Linked DNA regions of Streptacidiphilus albus JL83. The protein of the gene in region 2 interacts with the protein of the main gene of each other region in a pairwise test. Links are inferred from orthologs where the notes say so. Each region holds a gene or a part of one and is shown on either strand. Other genes may lie near its edges.

Region 1 (10,624 bases), 1.0 Mb from region 2 along the record:
CCTCAGCGTCAGTAATGGCCCAGAGATCCGCCTTCGCCACCGGTGTTCCTCCTGATATCTGCGCATTTCACCGCTACACCAGGAATTCCGATCTCCCCTACCACACTCTAGCCTGCCCGTATCGAATGCAGACCCGGAGTTAAGCCCCGGGCTTTCACATCCGACGTGACAAGCCGCCTACGAGCTCTTTACGCCCAATAATTCCGGACAACGCTCGCACCCTACGTATTACCGCGGCTGCTGGCACGTAGTTAGCCGGTGCTTCTTCTGCAGGTACCGTCACTTGCGCTTCTTCCCTGCTGAAAGAGGTTTACAACCCGAAGGCCGTCATCCCTCACGCGGCGTCGCTGCATCAGGCTTTCGCCCATTGTGCAATATTCCCCACTGCTGCCTCCCGTAGGAGTCTGGGCCGTGTCTCAGTCCCAGTGTGGCCGGTCGCCCTCTCAGGCCGGCTACCCGTCGTCGCCTTGGTAGGCCATTACCCCACCAACAAGCTGATAGGCCGCGGGCTCATCCTGCATCGCCGGAGCTTTCCACGCACACCCCATGCGGGGATGCGTCGTATCCGGTATTAGACCTCGTTTCCAAGGCTTGTCCCAGAATGCAGGGCAGATTGCCCACGTGTTACTCACCCGTTCGCCACTGATCCACCCCGAAGGGCTTCACCGTTCGACTTGCATGTGTTAAGCACGCCGCCAGCGTTCGTCCTGAGCCAGGATCAAACTCTCCGTGAATGTTCTCGGGATATCCCGATCACACTCGCGTTGAGCGGCACAGCGACCGGCGGAATAGCCGATCCCGTGCACTGCGTCCTCGCTAGTGTTTACTACAGTTTTTCCCAAAGGAACCTCGACCGTCCACATGATGTGGCCGGACGGGGTATCAACATTTGGCGTTGACTTTTGGCACGCTGTTGAGTTCTCAAGGAACGGACGCTTTCTTCAAGACCCTTTCACCGGTCTCTCCGAGCGCTTCGTTCGTTCTTCGTTGTTTAGCTTAGCAGACCGTTTCACCAGTCTGTTTCGCCAGTTCTTGCTCCGTCTTCCCGCGCCGTTTCCGGCCCGTTCCGACGAGTGAAACTCTAGCGGTTTCTCGTCAGTGACGCGAATTCCGCGCAATTCCCGGAAAAGCGCACGACAAAGAAGACCGTGCAGGATGTTCAGGGGATTGGTCGCCACCACAGCTCTGCAGGGCAACTCGAAGGACACTACGCGTCCTGACCAGGAGAGTCAAACCGGGGTCGGCTCCCCTGCTTCACTCCACCCGCTGCGCCGGTCCACGGTCCGCGCGGATGCGGACCTCTGCCGGTAGTTCGGTCAGGCCCGTGGCGAGCCGGATATGGGCGAGCGGTCCGTCGCTCAGCGCGCGAAGTACCGGATCCGGTGCGGTGCCCGGAGTGAGGGTGAGGGACACCCGGGCGCGGGCACGCCGACGGTGGCCCTGGACCCGGACTCGGGCCCGGGCCACACCCGGGAGTTCTTCCGCCTCGCCGGCGACGGCCGCCGCGAGCGCGCCGCTGCGGACCAGGGTCCGCGAGCGCGGTCCCCGGTCCGGCACCGGCACCGGCAGATCGCCGGCCGTGCCCCGGTGGAGCTGGCCGATCAGCCACCACAGCGACAGCAGGGTGAGCACTGCGAGTCCGGCGAAGGCCGTCGGCCACCACCAACCGTGGTTTCGCCACTGGTCGCGCTGCGCAGCCGTCAGTACCGCGTGGTGGGGCTGCATCACCGACCAGTGGGCCGGCAGGCCCAGATGCCAGCGCCGGTTCAGGTTCAGCCCGCCGATCAGCAGCAGTCCTCCGCCGCCCAGCAGCACCAGGCCGACGAGGCCGAGCAGCACGCGGTTCACCGCAGTACGGGTCATGTCGGCCCCTGCTTCCTTCTCCTGGCCCACGCGGCGTCCACGCCGCATCCGCGCGCGCTCATGACTTGCTGCTCCGTACCTTCACCTTGACGACCGGCGGGCGGACCAGGCCCATCCGGTCGCGTTCTGCGGACAGATGCCGCGTCAGCTCCTCGGCTGCCTGCTCATGGGCCCCGAAGCCGACGACAGCCCTGATCACGGCCCGGCGGCGTCCCACCTTGACCCTGGCGCCCTTGACGCCGTTGACCTCCAGGGTGGCCCTGTGCAGCAGGGCGCCGGCTGCGCTGCGCTCCAGTACCGCCCGGACGCCGCTGGTACCGACCCCGGTCATCGGGAGCACGCCGCGCCGACCGGGGGTGAGCGCGAGCAGCAGCAGCCACAGGCCGAGGACGAGGCCGACGGCCGAGCCGGCGATCACCCAGTGGTTGTTCAGGCTGTGGTCGGCCAAGGCGTCGGTGATCCGGGTCCGCCAGTGGTGGGCGGTGTGCCCGGTGTGGATGTAGACCTCTTCGTAGAGCAGCGCACCGCCGGCACCGGTCAGCACGAGAGCGGTCAGCGCGGCGGCGTTGCGCCGGGTCGACCAGGGACGGCGGGGCCGGAGCGGGCCGGGACCGACCTCGGCGGCCTCCGTCGGCAGAGCGGGCAAGGGAGCGGGCCCGGGAGCGGGGGCGGTGGTCACCGGAGCTCGGCCTCCGTCGCCGGGGGCACCAGGCGTTCGACCACCAGCGACACCCGGGGCTGTTCCACTCCGGCGAGGTGTTCGAGCCGGTGGACGACGCGCCGATGGACCTCTCCGGTGAGGTCGGCGATGTCCACCGGGTAGGGCAGGTCGAGTCCGAGCCGGACACTGACGCCGTGGCGTCCGTGGCCGGCCTTGGCGCGCGGCGGGGTGAGCCGTTCGGGTTCCGCCGTGTACGCGTTCAGGGCCTCGGCAGCGGCCTGGCCCGCGATGCGGGACAGCACCCGGTCGGCGATCCGGGTGCTGCCGCGTTCTTCGGGGGCGTGCAGGGGGACGGTGTCGGGGGCCGGGCCGAACGTCATCCGCGCTTCCGGTCCCGGGTCCTGAGCAGGTCCCCGAATTCCAGATCGCCCTCCAGCAGGAGGCCGACGACGAAGCCGACCGCGCCGAGCGCGGCGACCAGCAGAAAGGCGGCGAAGCCGCCGAAGTAGCCCGCGAATCCGAGGGCCATGCCGACGGCGATGCCGATGACGGGCAGCAGGCTCACTGAACCCTGCTCTCGGTGGGCTCGTCCTCGTCCTGCTCGTCCGGGAGGTGGACGTCGTTGACGGCGATGTTGACCTCGACCACCTGGAGGCCGGTGGCGCGCTCGACCGCCTCGATGACGTGGGAGCGCACGGCCGAGGCGAGCCTCCGGATCGGAACGCCGTATTCGACGATCAGGTCGATGTCGAGCGCCGCCTGCTTCTCGCCGACCTCGGCCTTCACGCCCCTGCTGACGTTGGGCTTGCCGCCCGGGACCCGCTCGCGCACCGCGCCGAAGCCCCGGGAGCCGCTGCCGAGGGCGTGGATGCCGTCGATCTCGCGCGCGGCCATGCCGGCGATCTTCTCGACCACGCCGACTGCGATGGTGGTTCGCCCCCGCTCACCGTGCGGCGAGACATTGACGGTGTCCCCGGAGTCGGTCTTGGGCGGGGCCGGCTTGGCGATCTCGGTCATCAGGACTCCCTCGTCGGGCGTACCGGAACCGGTGCGACGAATCTGCACCAATCCGGACATGTCACCGCAACCCTAGGAGCACCCTGCAGGGGCTCACACGATGGACATGCCGAACGGGTGAAGATTCGTCACCACGGCCGACCGAGCCGTGCTCGTCGTGCCGGCCGACCGCCCGCCGACTACTCGCCGATTCCGGCCAGGTCCCGCAGTCGGCGCAGCTGGGCGGCGCGCTCGGCGGCGCGCTGCTCGTCGTAGTCGCGGGTGGTCGCGCCCTGGAGCAGCGCCTTGGTCTCCACCAGGGCGTCGCGGGGCGCGGCCAGCAGCGCGGCGCCGAGGTCGGCGGCGGCGGCGTCCAGCTCGGCCGGCGGGACCGCGAGGTTGGCCAGGCCGATCCGGACCGCCTCGTCGGCCTGCACCCAGCGTCCGGTGCCGCAGATCTCCAGGGCGCGGGCCGGGCCGACCAGGTCGACCAGCGGCTTGGTGCCGGCCAGGTCGGGGACCAGGCCGAGCACGGTCTCGCGCATCGCGAACTGGGCGTCGGTGGCGCAGACCCGCAGGTCGCAGGCGAGCGCGAGCTGGAAGCCGGCGCCGACGGCGTGGCCCTGGACGGCGGCGACGGTGACCAGGTCGGGGCGGCGCCACCAGGTGAAGGCCTCCTGGTAGCCGCTGATGACCGCGTCGCCGTCGGCGCCCCGGGCGAGGTCGGCGAGGGGGCGCTCCCCGGGGATGCCCTCGGGGGTGAACGCGGCCCGGTCGAGACCGGCCGAGAAGGAGACGCCCTCGGCGCGGAGCAGTACCAGCCGGACGCTGCCGGGCAGCGAGCGGCCGATGGCAGCGAGGGCCCGCCAGAGCGCGGGCGACTGGGAGTTGCGCCGCTCGGGACGGCAGAGGGTCACCGTGGCGACGGTCGGCGCTTCGCTGTCGAGTTCGAGCCGCACCCCTGCCTGCTCCCATTCGGCGGGGGCGGCGCCAGGGCCGGACTGCGTGGTGTGGAGCGGGCTGGACACAGGGGCCTCCGGCAGCTGGGGAACGAAGCTACTGAAGAGTAATACCTGCGCCGGGCCCGTGACACGACGATCGGCGGTCGGGTGGGAGGCCGTAGGACCGGTCACTCCCCCAAACCGCCGAAGCGCCAGGGCCAATCTGTTGGGACCTGACGTGAGGTCAGGACCCGGCTGCCGTGGCAGCCTTGGACTTACCGCGCGTGGCGCCGCCGCGACCGCGAAGGGAAACTCCGGACTCGCTGAGCATGCGGTGGACGAAGCCGTAGGAACGGCCCGTCTCCTCCGCGAGCGCCCGGATGCTCGCACCGGAGTCGTACTTCTTCTTGAGCTCGGTCGCGAGCTTGTCCCGTGCGGCACCAGTCACCCGGCTGCCCTTTTTCAGAGTCTCGGCCACCCGTGCCTCCTCGTAGCAAGTGCTCTGTCGGAATCCCATGATCACCCATGGGGCGCTCCCTGGCCACCCATTCTGCAAGGTCAATACTCGGAAATTACCGGGGAAGGGGCGTTCCCGCGCGTGCGATCAGCGCTCGGCAGCGGGTTGCGCGCCCCCCGTGAGATGCCTGCTGCTGAAGTGAAAATGCTGATCAGCAAGGGTGAATGGCTAATACACAGGATTGTCCGGAGGACAGGAAAACTCCTGCGGGCGTCGATCTGGCAGTCCATCGACCGATATGAACTCTTCTGGTCCAGATGCATGATCTCCCGGCCAGTCGAGGACCGGGAGACCACTGCGGCGGGGTGTTCGGGTCAGGCCAGCGAGACCAGGTCCGCGTAGCCCTCGCTCCACAGGTCCTCGACGCCGTCCGGCAGCAGGATGATCCGCTCCGGCTCCAGCGCGTGGACCGCGCCCTCGTCGTGGGTGACCAGCACCACCGCGCCGGTGAAGGAGCGCAGCGCGCCGAGGATCTCCTCGCGGCTGGCCGGGTCCAGGTTGTTGGTGGGCTCGTCGAGCAGCAGCACATTGGCGCTGGAGACGACCAGGGTGGCCAGGGCCAGACGGGTCTTCTCGCCGCCGGAGAGCACCCCGGCCGGCTTGTCCACGTCGTCGCCGGTGAACAGGAAGGAGCCGAGGATCTTGCGGACCGCGACCAGGTCCATGTCCGGCGCGGCCGAACGCATGTTCTCCAGGATCGTCCGGTCGTTGTCCAGGGTCTCGTGCTCCTGGGCGTAGTAGCCGATCTTCAGGCCGTGGCCGGGCTGGATCTCGCCGGTGTCCGGCTTCTCCACGCCCGCGAGCATCCGCAGCAGCGTGGTCTTGCCGGCGCCGTTCAGGCCCAGGACGACGACCTTGGAGCCCTTGTCGATGGCCAGGTCGACGTCGGTGAAGATCTCCAGCGAGCCGTAGGACTTCGACAGGCCGGAGGCCATCAGCGGCGTCTTGCCGCAGGGCGCCGGGTCCGGGAAGCGCAGCTTGGCGACGCGGTCGGTCTGGCGAACCGCCTCCAGCCCGGAGAGCAGCTTCTCGGCGCGCCGGGCCATGTTCTGCGCGGCCACGGTCTTGGTCGCCTTCGCACGCATCTTGTCGGCCTGCGAGTTCAGCTGCGAAGCCTTCTTCTCGGCATTGGAGCGCTCACGCTTTCGGCGCTTCTCGTCGGCTTCACGCTGCTGCTGGTAAAGCTTCCACCCCATGTTGTAGACATCGATGCAGGTCCGGTTGGCATCCAGGTAGAACACCTTGTTCACAACGGTCTCGACCAGCTCGATGTCGTGGGAGATCACGATGAATCCGCCGCGATAGGTCTTGAGATAGTCGCGCAACCAGATGATCGAGTCGGCGTCCAGGTGGTTGGTCGGCTCGTCGAGCAGCAGGGTGTCGGAGTCGGAGAAGAGAATGCGCGCCAGTTCCACCCGGCGGCGCTGACCGCCGGACAGGGTGTGCAGCGGCTGCGCGAGGATCCGGTCCGGCAGGCCCAGGCTGGCGGCGATGGTCGCGGCCTCGGCCTCGGCCGCGTAGCCGCCCTTGGTGAGGAACTCGGTCTCCAGCCGGGAGTACTTCTTCATCGCGTCGTCGCGGGTCTGGCCCTTGCCGTTGGCCATCCGGTCCTCGGCCTGGCGCATCTTGCGCAGCACCGAGTCCAGCTCGCGGGCGGACAGGATCCGGTCGCTGGCCAGGACGTCGAGGTCACCGGTGCGCGGGTCCTGCGGGAGGTAGCCGACCTGGCCGCTGCGGGTGACCGTGCCGGCGGCGGGGACGCCCTCGCCCGCCAGCACCTTGGTCAGGGTGGTCTTGCCCGCGCCGTTCCGCCCGACCAGGCCGATGCGGTCCCCGGGGGCGACCCGGAAGGTCGCGGACTCGATCAGGATTCGGGCGCCGGCGCGCAGTTCGAGGGCGTTGGCGGCGATCATGGTGAAGTCACTCCCGGTCGGGCACTGGCGCGGGCCGTCGACACCGGGCCCAGCTCAAGATGCCCAGTCTACCGGGGGCAGGCCGGTTAGACGGTCGAGCAGCAGCGGGCGGAGCAGCGGGGGCTCGGCCACGCCCACCGTCCCGGGCCCCCCGGGCACCGGATCGGCGAACCGGCCGGTCGCCCGCTGCCAGCGCCGGCCCTCGCCGTCGAAGGCCTCAACGGTGCTGTGGACAGCGCAGGGACGGGCCGCCACCACCAGACCGCCGGTCACCAGCACCCGGCCGGGGGCGTAGCCGCAGCCCGGCGGCGGCAGGCTGTCGGTGCGGATGGCCCCATCGGATGTGGTGTACGTCACCACCAGCTCCGGGGTGAGCACCAGCAGCGCCGCGCCGTCCTCCAGCGGCACCAGCCTGACCCCGCCCCCGACTCCGGGGACGAAGCGGTGCCAGCGGACGGCGGGCTGGTCCGGGCGCATCGCGGTGAGCATCCCGTCGTCCCAGACCGCGACGGTGGTGCCGGCCGCGGCGACCAGCCGCAGCGGGAACCGGCCGGGACGGCGGTAGGACCAGGCCAACCGGCCGCTGCGGCGGTCGTAGGCCAGCACCGAGTGGTCGCCGCCGCGCCGCAGGGCGTCCGCGGAGACCGAGTGCGCCGAGCGGGAGACCAGGTCGTCGCCGAAGGGGGTGGGGCGGTGCTCCCGGGCGGCGGCCCCACCGACCGCGACGGCCAGGAGCAGGACCAGGCCGAGGGGGCCGAGGCGGGCGGGACGCATGGTCCGACGGTAGGCGTTGCCGAGGGGTCTGCCCCGCTTTGCCGGGAAAGCCGCCGACGGCGCGGCGCGGCGCGACCCGCCGAGGGGCGGCTCGGGCCCGGCCCGGCTCAGCCGTGGCTCAGGCCCGGGGCTGGCAGATGATCAGCGCGGTACCGACCAGGCAGATGCCCGCCCCGGTCAGGTCCCAGACGGTCGGCCGGAACCCGTCCAGCGCCATCCCCCAGGCGAGCGAACCGGCCACGAAGACGCCCCCGTAGGCGGCGAGCACCCGGCCGAAGGAGGCGTCCGGCTGGAGCGCGGCGACGAAGCCGTACGCCCCCAGCGCCAGCACGCCCGCGACGGCGTACTGCCAGCCGCGGTGCTCCTTGACGCTCTGCCACACCAGCCAGCATCCGCCGATCTCGGCCAGACCGGCCAGCAGGAACAACAAAGTGGATCTTAGGACGGTCACCTCGTCAGCTTAGAGCCCACCCGATCGAGTTCATCGAGGTGAGGGCCGGTCAGGTGTGTCCCCCGGGCTTGAGCGCCACCGACGCCTACCGTGGAGTACGGGTCACCGACAAATCGGGGCGGCACGGACGATGGAGGGCTGATGCGGCGTTGGCGGGTGGTGCTGACCGGGCTGACCGCGCTGTGCTCCGGCCTCGCCCTGGCCGGGCTGACCGGCATGGTGCCGCCGCAGGAGGCCGCCGGCCAGGACGGCAGCGTGGACGACACCGCGATGCCGCTGCACGACGTGCCCTTCGGCCTGTTCCTCGGCTCGGACGAGTCGGACAGTGCGGAGCAGCAGGTGTCGCAGTGGCTGAACGGCGCTCAGGTCCAGGTCGGCCACACCTATCTGCCCGGGAACAACTGGGACGACATCGACGGCGACCCGACCCGCCTCGGCGGCTGGGCCGCCTGGCGGACGGCGACTCCGGACCGGTTGATCGTCATCGGGGTGCCGATGCTCCCGGACAACGAGGGCAATGTGGACGACGACGACGTCCGGTCGCAGCTGCGGCAGGGCGCGGCCGGTGACTTCGACAGCCACTTCACCACCCTGTCCCGGCGGCTGGTGGCCCTGGGCCTGTCGGACGCGGTGCTCACCGTGGGCTGGGAGATGAACGGCACCACCTACACCAGCCGCTGCGGTCCCGACCCGGACAGCTGGAAGGCGTACTGGCGACGCATCGTCACCGCGATGCGCGCGGTCCCCGGCCAGCACCTGCGCTTCGAGTTCGCGCCGACCCGGGGCGCGGACGCCCACCCCTGGCCGGACTGCTACCCGGGTGACGACGTCACCGACGTGATCGGCATGGACAGCTACGACATGGCGGCCGACGACCCGGACCGGACCGCCGACTTCGACTCCTACGTCCACGAGCCCTACGGGCTGCTGGCGCAGGTGCGGTTCGCCAAGCAGCACGACAAGCCGGTGTCCTACCCGGAGTGGGGCATGTACAACCGGGGCGACGACCCCGGGTACGTCCAGCGGATGCTGGAGTGGATGGGCACCCACGACACCCTCTACCAGACCGTCACCGACTACTGCCCGCACGGCGTCTGGGGCTGCACCGACAACCCGCGTGCCAGCCGGGTGTTCCGCCGGGTGCTGGGCGGCCAGCCCGCGATCACGCCCGCGCCGACGCCGACGCCCACCCCGAGCCCGACCCCGAGCCCGACCCCGACGCGGACGCCCACCCCGACGCCCGTCCCGACCGCGACGCCCGCGCCGTCCCGGACCGCGACGCCGACCCCGGTCGGCAGCACCGGCCGCCAGCCGAGCCGGACCCCGATCGGCAGCACCGCGCCGAGCCCCCGGCCGCGCCGCCGGCCGGGGCCGGCGCCCCAGGGCCCGCGCCCTCGGACGCGGAGCGCCGGGGCCGGTGAGGGCCGCGCGCCTCAGGCGCGGAGCGTGCGCAGCCGGGCGCGGACGGAGACCAGCCAGGGCGCGCTGGTCCGCAGTCGGCGGAGCACCGACCGGCGCAGCCGGGCCGCGCCCGCGTACAGGGCGACGGCCGGGCCGCCGCCGAGCAGCAGCCGCTGGTTGCGGGCCTGCTCGGGCCGCCAGCGCTGCTTGTAGGGCTCGTCCCCGCGCAGCAGGCTGAGCTCGCCGCGACCGGTCCCGGCCGCGTGCGCCAGGCTCTCGCGGAAGAGCATCCCGGCGATGTCGAGCTGCTCCCGGACGTCCGGGTGCACCCCGTAGAAGTAGATCGCCGCCAGGTCCGGGCCCTGCAGGGTCAGGTCGCTGGCGATCAGCCGGCCGTCCAGCCGGTACTCGCGGACACCGGCCCGGTCGGCCAGCGACATCCGTCCGGCCGCCCGGCTCAGGTGCTGGGCGAAGCGTTCGCGCAGGTGCTCGGGGGTGGCCCCGCGCCCGCGCCACTGCAGCTCGTGCAGCACCATCAGCTCGCCGATCGCCCCGGGGACCTCGGCCGAGGGCACCAGCCGGGTCTCGACCCCGGCGGCGGCGAGCTTCCGCAGTTTGACCCGGGTGCGCTGGGCGGTCCGTCCCGGCAGCCGGGTGAGCAGTTCCTCCACCGGAACGCCGGGCAGGTGCTGGCAGACCGAGTCGGGCAGGGTCCGCGCCGCGCCGCGCCAGTGGTCGGCGAGCCGGACGGCGGCGGCGTCCTGGCGCAGTTCGCGCAGGTCGAGCACGGACCAGGGGCGGGCCAGGCCCAGTTCCCGGTCCAGCGCCCGGGCCAGGAAGGCGGCGGCCTCGTCCGCGTGCCGGTCGTCGACCAGCACGTCGAGGAAGTCGGTCAGCCCGGCCCCGACCGGCACCAGCACCGGCAGCAGCCGGTGCCGGAGCATCAGCGGCGCGACGGCGACCAACCGGCCGTCCCGACGCACCGTCACCAGCCGCAGCCGACCGGGCCGGCCGTACGACTGCCACCAGGAGGAGAGCCAGGCGTGGCTCTGGAAGGGAGTGGCCGGGGCACAGCGGTCGAGCAGGTCGTCCCACTCCCCCGCGAGT
Region 2 (12,082 bases):
TCATCAGCGCGACCATGATCCAGTTGGCGACCATGGACGATCCGCCCTGGGCCAGGAAGGGCAGCGCCTTGCCGGTCTCCGGGATCAGCCCGATGACACCGCCGACGACCACGAAGACCTGCAGGATCAGCGCCGCCGCCAGGCCGCCCGCCATCAGCTTGCCGAAGGGGTCGGTGAGCCGGATCGAGGCCCGGAAGCTGCGCTCGGCCAACAGCACGTAGAGCATGACGATGATCATCACTCCGGCCGTGCCCAGCTCCTCGCCGAAGGAGGCGAGGATCCAGTCGCTGCGGTCGGCGAAGCCGATCAGCCAGGGCTGTCCCTGGCCCAGGCCGGTGCCGAGGAACCCGCCGTGGGCGAGCGCGAACAGCGCCTGGGCCGGCTGCTCGGAGGCCACCCCCGGCGGACGCTGGGCCTTCGGCAGGTAGATCGCCAGCGGGTGCAGCCAGGCCGCGACCCGGCCGCCGACATTGGACGAGAGCGAGCCGACCACGAAGGCGCCGGCGGCCGCCATCAGCGTTCCGAGCACCACCCATCCGGTCCGCTCGGTCGCCAGGTACAGCATGATGATGAAGATCCCGAAGACGATCAGCGAGGTGCCGAGGTCGACCTCGAAGATCAGCACCAGCAGACTGACCACCCAGATGGCGATGATCGGTCCCAGGTTGCGGCCCCGGGGGAAACTGATCCCCCAGACCTTCCGGCCGACCAGGGCGAGGGCGTCGCGGTTGGCCATCAGATAGCTGGCGAAGAAGATCACCAGTGAGATCTTGGTGAACTCGTCCGGCTCGATGGTCTGGCTGCCGATGTAGATCCAGCGCTTGGCGCCGTTCTGGGCCGGGAAGAAGGCCGGTGCCAGCAGCATCACCAGCGACCCGGCCATCAGTACGTAGGTGTAGGCCTGGAGCATCCGGTGGTGCTTGAGCACGATCACGATGGCGGCGAAGATCACCACCCCGATCACCAGCCACTCGATCTGGCCCTGGATGAGCGGGTACTTCTGGTAGTCGCTGGAGACCTTCTCGTGGGAGAGGTCCAGCCGGTGCACCATCATCAGCCCGAGCCCGGTCAGCAGCACCGTGATCGGCAGGATCAGCGGATCCGCATAGGCCGCCCAGCGGCGCACGATCAGATGCGTGACCAGGGCCAGCACGGTGAGACCGCCGACCTGGAGGGCGAATCCGGACGGCATCTTGCCGGTCAGCGCCAGTACCGCGTCCGCGTCGCCGAAAGCGGGGATCGCTATGGCGAACAGGATGAGCACCAGTTCCAGGTTGCGTTTGCGCCCGCTTCCCGGTCCCGGGCCTCGTGTCGATGCCCCTCGCGCACCCATCGTCCGCACCCACCCACCCACAACTCGCCGTCAGAACCGTCGCATTCTCGCAGGTCTCGTCCAGTGGATGGACGGCCCCCTGAATGCGACGGTTCCGCGACCGGCTGTCGGCAGGGTCACACCCCCGCTACGCGGCGGCGACCTGCTGTCCGCCGAGCCGGCCGGAGGCGTCGGTCAGCGTGCCGGCCGGCTCCAGCGCCAGCTCCAGCACCTGGCGGACGTCGGAGACCGGGTGGACGGTCAGCCGGGCCAGCACCTCGGCCGGGACGTCGTCCAGGTCGGCGGCGTTGCGGGCGGGGATCAGCACGGTGTCGATCCCGGCCCGGTCGGCGGCCAGCAGCTTCTGCTTGACCCCGCCGATCGGCAGCACCCGGCCGGTCAGCGAGACCTCGCCGGTCATCGCCAGGTTGGTCCGGACCTTGCGGCCGGAGAGCAGCGAGGCCAGGGCCGTGGTCATGGTCACCCCGGCGCTGGGGCCGTCCTTGGGCACCGCCCCGGCGGGGACGTGCAGGTGGACGCCCCGGTCCCGGAGCGAGGTGACCGGCAGCTCCAGCTCCGCGCCGTGCGAGCGCAGGAAGGAGAGCGCGATCTGCGCGGACTCCTTCATCACGTCGCCCAGCTGGCCGGTGAGCGCCAGGCCGGTGGAGCCGGTCTCCGGGTCGGCCAGCGAGGCCTCGACGAAGAGGACGTCGCCGCCGGCCCCGGTGACCGCCAGGCCGGTCGCCACGCCGGGCACCGAGGTCCGGCGCTCCTCCGGCTGCTGCGCCGCCTCCGGGGTGTGCCGGGGGCGGCCGATCAGCCCGCGCAGGTCGTCGGCGCCGACGGTGCGGGGCAGCGCCTGCAGGCCGAGCTCATGCTCCGCGGCGACCTTGCGCAGGATCCGGGCGACGGCCCGCTCCAGGCTGCGGACGCCGGCCTCGCGGGTGTACTCGCCCGCCAGGCTGCGCAGCGCGGACTCGTCCACCAGCACCTCGTCCGCGCCGAGTCCGGCCCGGTCCAGCTGCCGGGGCAGCAGGTGGTCGCGGGCGATGACGACCTTCTCGTCCTCGGTGTAGCCGTCGAGCCGGACCAGCTCCATCCGGTCCAGCAGCGCTTCCGGGATGGACTCCAGCACATTGGCGGTGGCCAGGAAGACCACGTCCGAGAGGTCGAGCTCGACCTCCAGGTAGTGGTCGCGGAAGGTGTGGTTCTGGGCCGGGTCGAGGACCTCCAGCAGCGCGGCGGCCGGGTCGCCCCGGTAGTCCGAGCCGACCTTGTCGATCTCGTCCAGCAGCACGACCGGGTTCATCGAGCCGGCCTCCTTGATGGCGCGGACGATCCGGCCGGGCAGGGCGCCGACGTAGGTGCGGCGGTGGCCCCGGATCTCCGCCTCGTCCCGGACGCCGCCGAGGGCGACCCGGACGAAGGAGCGGCCCATGGCGCGGGCGACGGACTCGCCGAGCGAGGTCTTGCCGACCCCGGGCGGACCGACCAGCGCCAGCACCGCGCCGCCCGCCCGTCGCCCACCACCACCCTTGTTCGTGGTGCTTCGCACCGCACCGCCCGCCCGTCGCCCACCACCACCCTTGTTCGTGGTGCTTCGCACCGCACCGCCCGCCCGTCGCCCACCACCACCCTTGTTCGTGGTGCTTCGCACCGCCGCACCATCCGTCTGGCCGCCGACCAGGCCGAGGCCCCGGTCCGCGCGGCGCTTGCGGACGGCCAGGTACTCGACGATCCGGTCCTTGACGTCGTCCAGGCCGAAGTGGTCGGCGTCGAGCACGGCCCGCGCGCCGGCGATGTCGTAGGCGTCCTCGCTGCGCTCGTTCCAGGGCAGTTCCAGCACGGTGTCCAGCCAGGTGCGGATCCAGCTGCCCTCGGGTGAGGCGTCCGAGGAGCGCTCCAGCTTGTCGACCTCCTTGAGGGCAGCCTCACGGACCTTCTCGGGCAGGTCGGCGGACTCGACCCGGGCCCGGTAGTCCTCCTCCTCGGAGGCGGAGTCGCCCTCCAGGTCGGCCAGCTCCTTCTTGACCGCGTCGAGCTGGCGGCGCAGCAGGAACTCCTTCTGCTGCTTCTCCATGCCCTCCTGGACGTCCTTGCGGATGGTCTCGGCGACGTCCTCCTCGGCCAGGTGGTCGCGCAGCAGCTGGAAGGACTGCTTCAGCCGGGCGACCGGGTCGGTCTCCTCCAGCACGGCGACCTTCTCCGCGCCGCTGAGGAAGGGCGCGTAGCCGATGTTGTCGGCGAGGTCCGAGACGTCCTCGATCTGCGCGACCCGGTCGACGATCTGCCAGGCCCCGCGCTTCTGGAGCCAGCTGGTGGTCAGCGCCTTGTAGTCGCGGACCAGCTCGGCGACGGCGCCGGGCAGCGGTTCGGGGACGGCGGGCGACTCGACCGGGGCGGCCTCCACCCAGAGCGCGGCGCCGGGGCCGGTGGTACCGGCGCCGATCCGCACCCGGCGGACCCCGCGGACCAGCGCGGCGGCCTCGCCGTCGGCCAGCCGGCCGACCTGCTCGATGGTGGCGAGGGTGCCGATCGCGCCGTAGTTGCCGTCGATCCTGGGCACCAGCAGCAGCCGGGCCTTGCGGGCGCTCGCCACGGTGCGGATGCCGGGCGTGCGCGCCCCGCTGTCCCGGACCGCCGCCTGCGCTGCCTCGACGGCGGCGCGGACCTCCGGATCGGAGAGGTCGAGCGGAACGACCATGCCGGGCAGGACCGCGTCGTCGTCGAGCGGCAGCACCGGCAGTGTCAGTGAGGTGGACGTCGAAGCCATGATCTCTCCCGAGTCACAGAAGTTGAGTTACCTGGACTAAAGGAGATTGACCCCCATGTTGTTCCCCGGCCCTGTTCGCTGTCAGCGATCGGCCGCCGGCCACCGAGCACACCCGGGCCCGCGGCGCAACCCGTTCGCACGTCGCGGGCTCGGCCGAGGACAATGGCTGCGCGAAAAAACCGACCCGCGCACCCTGCTCCGTCCGGGGTCCGACCCCGGGCCCCGTGCGCACCAACACCACGGAGGCCGCATCCATGCCTTTCCCGTACGACCCCGCCGCCCAGCCGGAGCTCCTCGACCGCCGTGAGGGGCCCTACGGCGAGGTGGCCCTGCGCCGCCGGGGCGAGCGGTACGAGATCATCGCCAACGGCTGCTTCCTGATGGACACCTCCGACGGCCGCTCCGAGCGGCTGCTGGTCAGCGCCGCGCTGGACGCGCTGCCCGCAGGCACCGCCGGCCACCTGCTGATCGGCGGCCTGGGCGTCGGCTTCTCGCTGGCCGAGGCCGCCGCCGACCCGCGCCCGGCCCGGATCACGGTGCTGGAGCGCGAGCAGGCGGTGATCGACTGGCACACCGTCGCCCCGGCCCCGCTCGCCCCCTTCGCCGGCGCCGGCCACGCCGACCCCCGGGTCCGGCTGGTCCAGGACGACCTGCTGCACCACCTGCGCACCACCTGCGAGCGCTACCACGCGCTCTGCCTGGACATCGACAACGGACCGGACTGGACCGTCACCGACGCCAACGGCGGCCTCTACGGCTTCGCCGGGCTCACCGTGCTGGAGCGGGTGCTCGCGCCGGGCGGCGTGCTGGCGGTCTGGAGCGCCTCCGCCGCACCGGTTTTCGAGGAGCGTCTCCGAGCACGATTCCCGCAGGTGACACGCCTGGATGTGGCGGTGGAAACGGAACGCGGGGAGCCGGATGTGGTGTACCTCGCCTCCCGGGAGGCGTGAGCTCCCGGTAAAGTCCGTGCGCGGTACCCCCCGAAGGGCCGGTTTATCGACGACTGGCCCCCCGTGCCCGGCTCCAGTACGTACGCTGCGACTGGACGGTCCGACCGGGGGCGACGGGCACGACAGGGCAGCAGCGCGGCAGGGCACAGCGATACAGCGGCACAACGGAACGGGCCGGCACCGAGTCGGCCCGGTCCAGCGAACTCAGGGGGGCGGTGGCATGACCGTGACAGAGCTGCAGCAGCAGGAGACCGGCGGACCCGGGGGCCAGCGACGGGTCCTGGTCGTCGAGGACGAACCGACGATTGCCGAATCCATCGCCGCCCGGCTGGGCGCCGAGGGCTTCCGGGTCGCCATCGCCCACGACGGGCCGACCGCCGTCGACTGCTTCCAGACCTGGCAGCCCGACCTGGTGATACTCGACGTGATGCTGCCCGGCTTCGACGGCCTGGAGGTCTGCCGCCGGATCCAGGCCCACCGACCGGTGCCGGTGCTGATGCTGACGGCCCGGGACGACGAGACCGACATGCTGGTCGGCCTCGGCGTCGGCGCGGACGACTACATGACCAAGCCCTTCTCCATGCGCGAGCTGGCGGCCCGGGTGAACGTGCTGCTGCGCCGGGTCGAGCGGGCCGCGCTGGCCGCCCGCACCCCGGTCGGCGGCACGCTGCGCCTCGGCGAGCTGGAGATCGACCACGTCCAGCGCCGGGTCCGGGTGGCCGGCGGCGACGTCCACCTCACCCCCACCGAGTTCGACCTGCTGGCCTGCCTGGCGCAGCAGCCGCGCGCGGTGCTGACCCGGGAGCAGCTGCTGGCCGAGGTCTGGGACTGGACCGACGCCTCCGGCACCCGGACCGTGGACAGCCATGTGAAGGCGCTGCGCCGCAAGATCGGGGCGAACTGGATCCGCACCGTCCACGGCGTCGGCTACGCCCTGGAGTCCCCGACGCCGTGACCTCCACCGAGCGGTTGGTGCGGCGCGGGACCGCCGCGGAGCGCGCCCCGGGCCCGTTCTCCCGGCTGGCCGACCGGGTCTGGGCGGACCTGCGTCCGCTGGACCCGCTGCGCTCGATCAAGGCCAAGCTGGCGGTCCTGGTGATCAGCTCGGTCTGCATCTCCACGCTGATGGTGGTGCTGGCGCTGAACTCGGACACCCAGATCCGGATCGTCATGATCTTCTCGGTGGTCGCCTCGATGCTGATCACCCAGCTGCTGGCGCACGGCATGACCGCCCCGCTGCGGGAGATGACCGCGGCCGCCCGGGCGATGGCGGCCGGGGACTACAGCCGCCAGGTCCGGGCCACCTCCCGGGACGAGGTCGGCGAGCTGGCCACCGCCTTCAACACCATGGCCGCCGACCTGGAGGCCGCCGACCGGCAGCGCCGGGAGCTGGTCGCCAACGTCTCGCACGAGCTGCGCACCCCGATCGCCGCGCTGCGGGCGGTGCTGGAGAACGTGGTGGACGGCGTGGTCAGGCCGGAACCGGCGACCATGGCCGCCGCCCTGGAGCAGACCGAGCGGCTGGGCCGGCTGGTCGCCCACCTGCTGGACCTGTCCAAGATCGCGGACGGGGTGGCCTCGCTCGATCCGCGCCCGTTCGAGGTCGAGCCGTTCCTGGCCGGGGTGCTGCGCGGGCTGACCGTGGACGGCTCCACCTCCGGCGGCGCCAGCCGGCGCCGCCGCGACGTCTCGCTGGAGCTGGACGTCGCCCCCGGCCTGACCGCGGAGGCCGACGCCGAGCGGCTGCACCAGGTGGTCGCCAACCTGGTCGACAACTCCTGCCGGCACAGCCCGGTGAACGGCACGGTGACGGTCCGCGCCCGCGCCCTGGCGGCGGGCCCGGGGACGCCCGGCGGGGCCTCCGGCGGCCTGCTGCTGGAGGTGGCGGACCAGGGCCCGGGAATCCGGCCGGAGGACCGGCACCGGGTGTTCGAGCGCTTCAGCCGGGGCAGCGGCCCGACCTCCCAGGGCCCTGGCAGCGACGGCGGCACCGGTCTCGGCCTGGCCATCGCCCGCTGGGCGGTCGACCTGCACGGCGGCACCATCGCCGTGGCCGACGCGGACCAGGGCTGCCTGATCCGGATCACCCTCCCCGGTGCCGGTGGCTCCGATCCGGACGACGGTCAGGGACGTTCCAGGCCACTCTGAGACAGATTTGCGACAATCCCGCGCCGGTCGGCGGCCGGGCGGCAGAAACTGGGGCCATTGCCCACATATGCCGGATATTCTTGGGCGAACAGCCACTCGTTATCCCCCTTCACGACCGACTCCTAACGTCGCTTTCACGCCAATCTCGACGCCCGGACTGTGATCTGGGCGACTGCCGGGGGGCGGGACCTGCGCAGACAGGCATCGGGGGCGTAGCCTTGGCTTCCGCTGTCCACCATTCATAAGGAAGCGGAAGAGGGCGGTTGCCGCCGTGTCGCCACAGTCCCCCCATACCTCGACCAGCTCGACTGCCACAGGCTCCGGCCCCGGCGCCGACCCGACTGCCGGGTTCGGCGCCAACGAGTGGCTCGTCGACGAGATCTACCAGCAGTACCTCCAGGACCCGCAGTCCGTCGACCGGTCCTGGTGGGACTTCTTCGCCGACTACCAAGCGGGTGCCGCTGCCGGAGCCGAGGTGACGGCAGCCCCCGGGGCCCCTGCGGCCCCCTCGGCGCCGGCAGCGGCCCCCGCCGCAGCCCTCCGGGCGCCGGTAGCGCCGCAGGCGCCCTCGGCGCCGGCCGCAGTCCCGGCCCCGGCCGCACCGGTCGCGCCGCCCCACGAGACCGTCCCCGCGTCCCCGGTCGCACCGGTGCCCGCGAAGCCCTCGGCTCCGCCCGCACCCGTCCGCCGCTCGCCCTCCACCCCGGCCGAGCAGGCCGATGCCCTTAAGGACAGCAAGAACGTGACGTCCCCTGCCGCCCCGTCCGGTCCCGAGCTGGTCGCCCTCAAGGGCGTCTCCGCCAAGATCGTGGCGAACATGGACGCCTCGCTCACCATGCCGACCGCGACCAGCGTGCGCGCCCTCCCGGCGAAGCTGCTGATCGACAACCGCATCGTGATCAACAACCACCTGAAGCGCGCCCGTGGTGGCAAGGTCTCCTTCACCCACATCATCGGCTACGCGATGGTGCAGGCGATCAAGGCGATGCCGACCATGAACCACAGCTACCAGGAGCAGGACGGCAAGCACTTCCTGGTCAAGCCCGAGCACATCAACCTCGGCCTGGCGATCGACACCACCAACGCCAAGGGCGAGCGCACCCTGGTCGTCGCCGCCATCAAGAAGGCCGAGACCCTCGACTTCTTCGGCTTCTGGCAGGCCTACGAGGACATCGTCCGCCGGTCCCGCCAGGGCAAGCTGACGATGGACGACTACACCGGCGTCACCTGCTCGCTGACCAACCCGGGCGGCATCGGCACCGTCCACTCCGTGCCCCGGCTGATGAACGGTCAGGGCACCATCCTCGGTGTCGGCTCGATGGAGTACCCGGCCGAGTTCCAGGGCTCCTCCCAGGAGACCCTGTCCCGCCTGGGCGTGTCCAAGGTCATGACGCTGACCTCGACCTACGACCACCGGGTGATCCAGGGCGCGCAGTCCGGCGAGTTCCTCCGGACCATGCACCAGCTGCTGCTGGGCCAGGGCGACTTCTACGACCAGATCTTCGAGTCGCTGCGCATCCCCTACGAGCCCGTCCGCTGGGCCACGGATGTCGACAACAGCCACGACAACGAGGTCAACAAGACCGCCCGGGTCATGGAGCTGATCCACTCCTACCGGGTGCGCGGCCACCTCATGGCCGACACCGACCCGCTGGAGTACAAGCAGCGCAAGCACCCGGACCTCGACGTCCAGGCGCACGACCTGACGCTGTGGGACCTGGAGCGCGAGTTCGCGGTCGGCGGCTTCGCCGGCAAGGCGATGATGAAGCTCCGCGACATCCTCGGCGTGCTGCGCGACTCCTACTGCCGCACCATCGGCATCGAGTACATGCACATCCAGGACCCGAAGCAGCGCCGCTGGATCCAGGCCCGGGTCGAGCGCGGCAACGACAAGCCCGAGCGCGAGGAGCAGCTGCGCATCCTGCGCCGCCTCAACGCCGCCGAGGCGTTCGAGACGTTCCTGCAGACCAAGTACGTCGGCCAGAAGCGCTTCTCGCTGGAGGGCGGCGAGTCCGTCATCCCGCTGCTGGACGCGGTGCTGGACTCGGCGGCCGAGGCCCGGCTGGACGAGTCCGTGATCGGCATGGCCCACCGCGGCCGGCTGAACGTGCTGGCGAACATCGTCGGCAAGTCCTACGCGCAGATCTTCCGTGAGTTCCAGGGCAACCTGGACCCGAAGTCCATGCACGGCTCCGGCGACGTCAAGTACCACCTGGGCTCCGAGGGCACCTTCACCGGGCTGAACGGCCGGACCATCAAGGTCTCGCTGGCCGCCAACCCCTCGCACCTGGAGGCCGTGGACCCGGTCGTCGAGGGCATCGTCCGCGCCAAGCAGGACATCATCGACAAGGCCGGCGAGGCCTTCGACGTGCTCGCGGTCCAGATCCACGGTGACGCGGCCTTCGCCGGCCAGGGCGTCGTCGCGGAGACCCTGAACATGTCGCAGCTGCGCGGCTACCGCACCGGCGGCACCGTGCACCTGGTGATCAACAACCAGGTCGGCTTCACCGCCGCCCCGGCCGCCTCCCGCTCGTCCACCTACTGCACCGACGTGGCGCGGATGATCGAGGCCCCGATCTTCCACGTGAACGGCGACGACCCGGAGGCCGTGGTCCGCGTCGGCCGGCTGGCCTTCGAGTTCCGCCAGGCGTTCAACAAGGACGTCGTGATCGACCTCATCTGCTACCGCCGCCGCGGTCACAACGAGGCCGACAACCCCTCGTTCACCCAGCCGCTGATGTACGACCTGATCGACAAGAAGCGCTCGGTGCGCAAGCTCTACACCGAGGGCCTGATCGGTCGCGGCGACATCACCCTGGAAGAGGCCGAGCAGGCGCTCAAGGACTACCAGGACCAGCTGGAGAAGGTCTTCGCGGAGGTCCGCGAGGCCGACACCAGCCCGGCCCCGGCCACCAGCGAGCGTCCGCAGGCCGAGTTCCCGGTCGCGCTGAGCACCGCGATCTCGCAGGAGGTCGTCAAGCGGATCGCCGAGTCCCAGGTCGCGCTGCCCGACTGGTTCACCGTCCACCCGCGGCTGCTGCCGCAGCTCCAGCGCCGCGCGGCGATGGTCGAGGACGGCACCATCGACTGGGCCATGGGCGAGACCCTGGCCATCGGCTCGCTGCTGATGGAGGGCCACCCGGTCCGGCTGGCCGGCCAGGACAGCCGCCGCGGCACCTTCGGCACCCGGCACGCGGTGCTGGTCGACCGGGAGACCGGCGAGGACTACACCCCGCTGCTCTACCTGACCGAGGACCAGGCCCGCTACACCGTCTACGACTCGCTGCTCAGCGAGTACGCGGCGATGGGCTTCGAGTACGGCTACTCGCTGGCCCGCCCGAACGCCCTGGTGGCGTGGGAGGCCCAGTTCGGTGACTTCACCAACGGCGCCTCCACCATCGTGGACGAGTTCATCACCTCGGCCGAGATGAAGTGGGGCCAGACGTCCGGCGTCACCCTGCTGCTGCCGCACGGCTACGAGGGCCAGGGACCGGACCACTCGTCCGCCCGCATCGAGCGCTACCTGCAGATGTGCGCGGACAAGAACATGACCGTGGCCATGCCGACCCTGCCGTCGAACTACTTCCACCTGCTGCGGTGGCAGGTCCACAACCCGCACCACAAGCCGCTGATCGTCTTCACCCCGAAGTCGATGCTGCGGCTGAAGGCCAACGCGTCCAAGGTCGAGGAGTTCACCACCGGCGGCTTCCGCCCGGTGATCGGCGACACCACGGTCGACCCGGCCGCCGTCCGCAAGGTCGTCATCACCTCCGGCAAGTTCTACTACGACCTGGAGGCGGCCCGGACCGAGCGCGGCATCACCGACACCGCGATCGTCCGCGTCGAGCGGCTGTACCCGCTGCCGATCGCCGAGCTCCAGGAGGAGCTGCAGCGCTACGGCAACGACGTCCAGTACGTCTGGGCCCAGGAGGAGCCCGCCAACCAGGGCGCCTGGCCGTTCATCGCCCTGAACCTGGTGGACCACCTGGACGTGGTCGTCGGCCGCAACGCCAACGGCTCCCGGCTCCGCCGGGTCGCCCGCCCCTCCTCCTCCGCCCCGGCGGTCGGCTCGGCCAAGCGCCACGCCGTGGAGCAGGCCCAGCTGGTCGAGGACGTCTTCTCGATCTGACGCCTCCTCAGCGAGCAGTCCGACAGGCCCGGCCCCGCCTCCGCCAGGAGGGGGCCGGGCCTGTCGGCTTGGCGGGGCGTCCGCTGTCGTACGCTTCCGGACGGAGCAGTGTCATCACCCCCTTCAGCACCCCTTCAGCGGAGAGCGCGTATGTACTTCACCGACCGTGGCATCGAGGAGCTGCAGAGCCGGCGCGGCGAGGAGGAGGTCAGCTTCGACTGGCTGGCCGACCGGCTGCAGGAGTTCGTGGACCTGAACCCGGAGTTCGAAGTGCCGGTCGAGCGGCTGGCCACCTGGCTGGCGCGACTGGACGACGAGGACGACGAGGAGTAGCCCGGCTCAGCCCGGGCCGACCCGGTGGTGCTCCGGGTCGAAGGCCGCGCGGAACTGCGGGAACTGGACGGCGTCCGGATCCAGCAGGTCGATCAGGGCGACCAGGTCGTTCTGGAGTTGCTGGAGGCGCGGCGCGGCCGCGGAGGCGTCGGCGGCGAGGCTGTCGACGTCGGCCAGCGGTTGGGCGAACCAGGCGCGGAAGCTCTCGTCCTCGTCCAGCCTCCGGCAGAACTCGGCGTAGCCGAGGCAGCGGCGCTGGCCCGGGGCGCTGTCCGGATGGACCATCAGTTCGCCGACGGCGCGCTGGTGGGCCCGGAAGAGGCGCAGCTCGTTGCCGGCCTCGGAGATCCGGCCGAGGTCGGAGCCGATCCGGGAGAGCTGGGCCATGATCGCCCGATTGGTGCGGCTGCGGCCGAGGTTGAGGAACTGGATGTCGC

Evidence for each region.
Region 1: the proteins of BS75_RS25560 (region 2) and BS75_RS30025 interact in binary tests that used the Escherichia coli proteins (3 or more experiments, as listed by UniProt). The link is inferred for Streptacidiphilus albus JL83 from one-to-one orthologs.

The regions. Positions count from the first base shown.
Region 1 is NZ_JQML01000001.1:6,829,242-6,839,865, reverse strand. Bases 4,593-7,563 are described here. They hold BS75_RS30025 (ABC-F family ATP-binding cassette domain-containing protein), read right to left. Parts: upstream 6,892-7,563; coding sequence 5,293-6,891; downstream 4,593-5,292. Other genes in these bases: BS75_RS44930 (outer membrane protein assembly factor BamB family protein), read right to left, coding at 6,946-7,563; BS75_RS30030 (helix-turn-helix domain-containing protein), read right to left, coding at 4,706-4,939. In the rest of the region: alkaline shock response membrane anchor protein AmaP, read right to left, coding at 1,255-1,863; BS75_RS30055 (DUF6286 domain-containing protein), read right to left, coding at 1,922-2,542; BS75_RS30050 (Asp23/Gls24 family envelope stress response protein), read right to left, coding at 2,539-2,904; BS75_RS30045 (hypothetical protein), read right to left, coding at 2,901-3,089; BS75_RS30040 (Asp23/Gls24 family envelope stress response protein), read right to left, coding at 3,086-3,541; BS75_RS30035 (enoyl-CoA hydratase/isomerase family protein), read right to left, coding at 3,721-4,479; more of BS75_RS44930, read right to left, coding at 7,564-7,665; BS75_RS30015 (YnfA family protein), read right to left, coding at 7,784-8,116; BS75_RS52305 (GNAT family N-acetyltransferase), read right to left, coding at 9,550-10,624. UniProt on the Escherichia coli protein: Genetic data indicate it may be involved in ribosome assembly or function.
Region 2 is NZ_JQML01000001.1:5,828,280-5,840,361, reverse strand. The notes cover bases 7,084-11,512. They hold BS75_RS25560 (multifunctional oxoglutarate decarboxylase/oxoglutarate dehydrogenase thiamine pyrophosphate-binding subunit/dihydrolipoyllysine-residue succinyltransferase subunit), read left to right. Parts: upstream 7,084-7,454; coding sequence 7,455-11,312; downstream 11,313-11,512. Other genes in these bases: BS75_RS25555 (DUF6104 family protein), read left to right, coding at 11,463-11,512; BS75_RS25565 (sensor histidine kinase), read left to right, coding at 7,084-7,183. In the rest of the region: BS75_RS25585 (FtsW/RodA/SpoVE family cell cycle protein), read right to left, coding at 1-1,264; BS75_RS46935 (endopeptidase La), read right to left, coding at 1,461-4,085; BS75_RS25575 (spermidine synthase family protein), read left to right, coding at 4,340-5,035; BS75_RS25570 (response regulator transcription factor), read left to right, coding at 5,256-5,990; more of BS75_RS25565, read left to right, coding at 5,987-7,083; more of BS75_RS25555, read left to right, coding at 11,513-11,645; BS75_RS25550 (hypothetical protein), read right to left, coding at 11,652-12,082. UniProt on the Escherichia coli protein: E1 component of the 2-oxoglutarate dehydrogenase (OGDH) complex which catalyzes the decarboxylation of 2-oxoglutarate, the first step in the conversion of 2-oxoglutarate to succinyl-CoA and CO(2).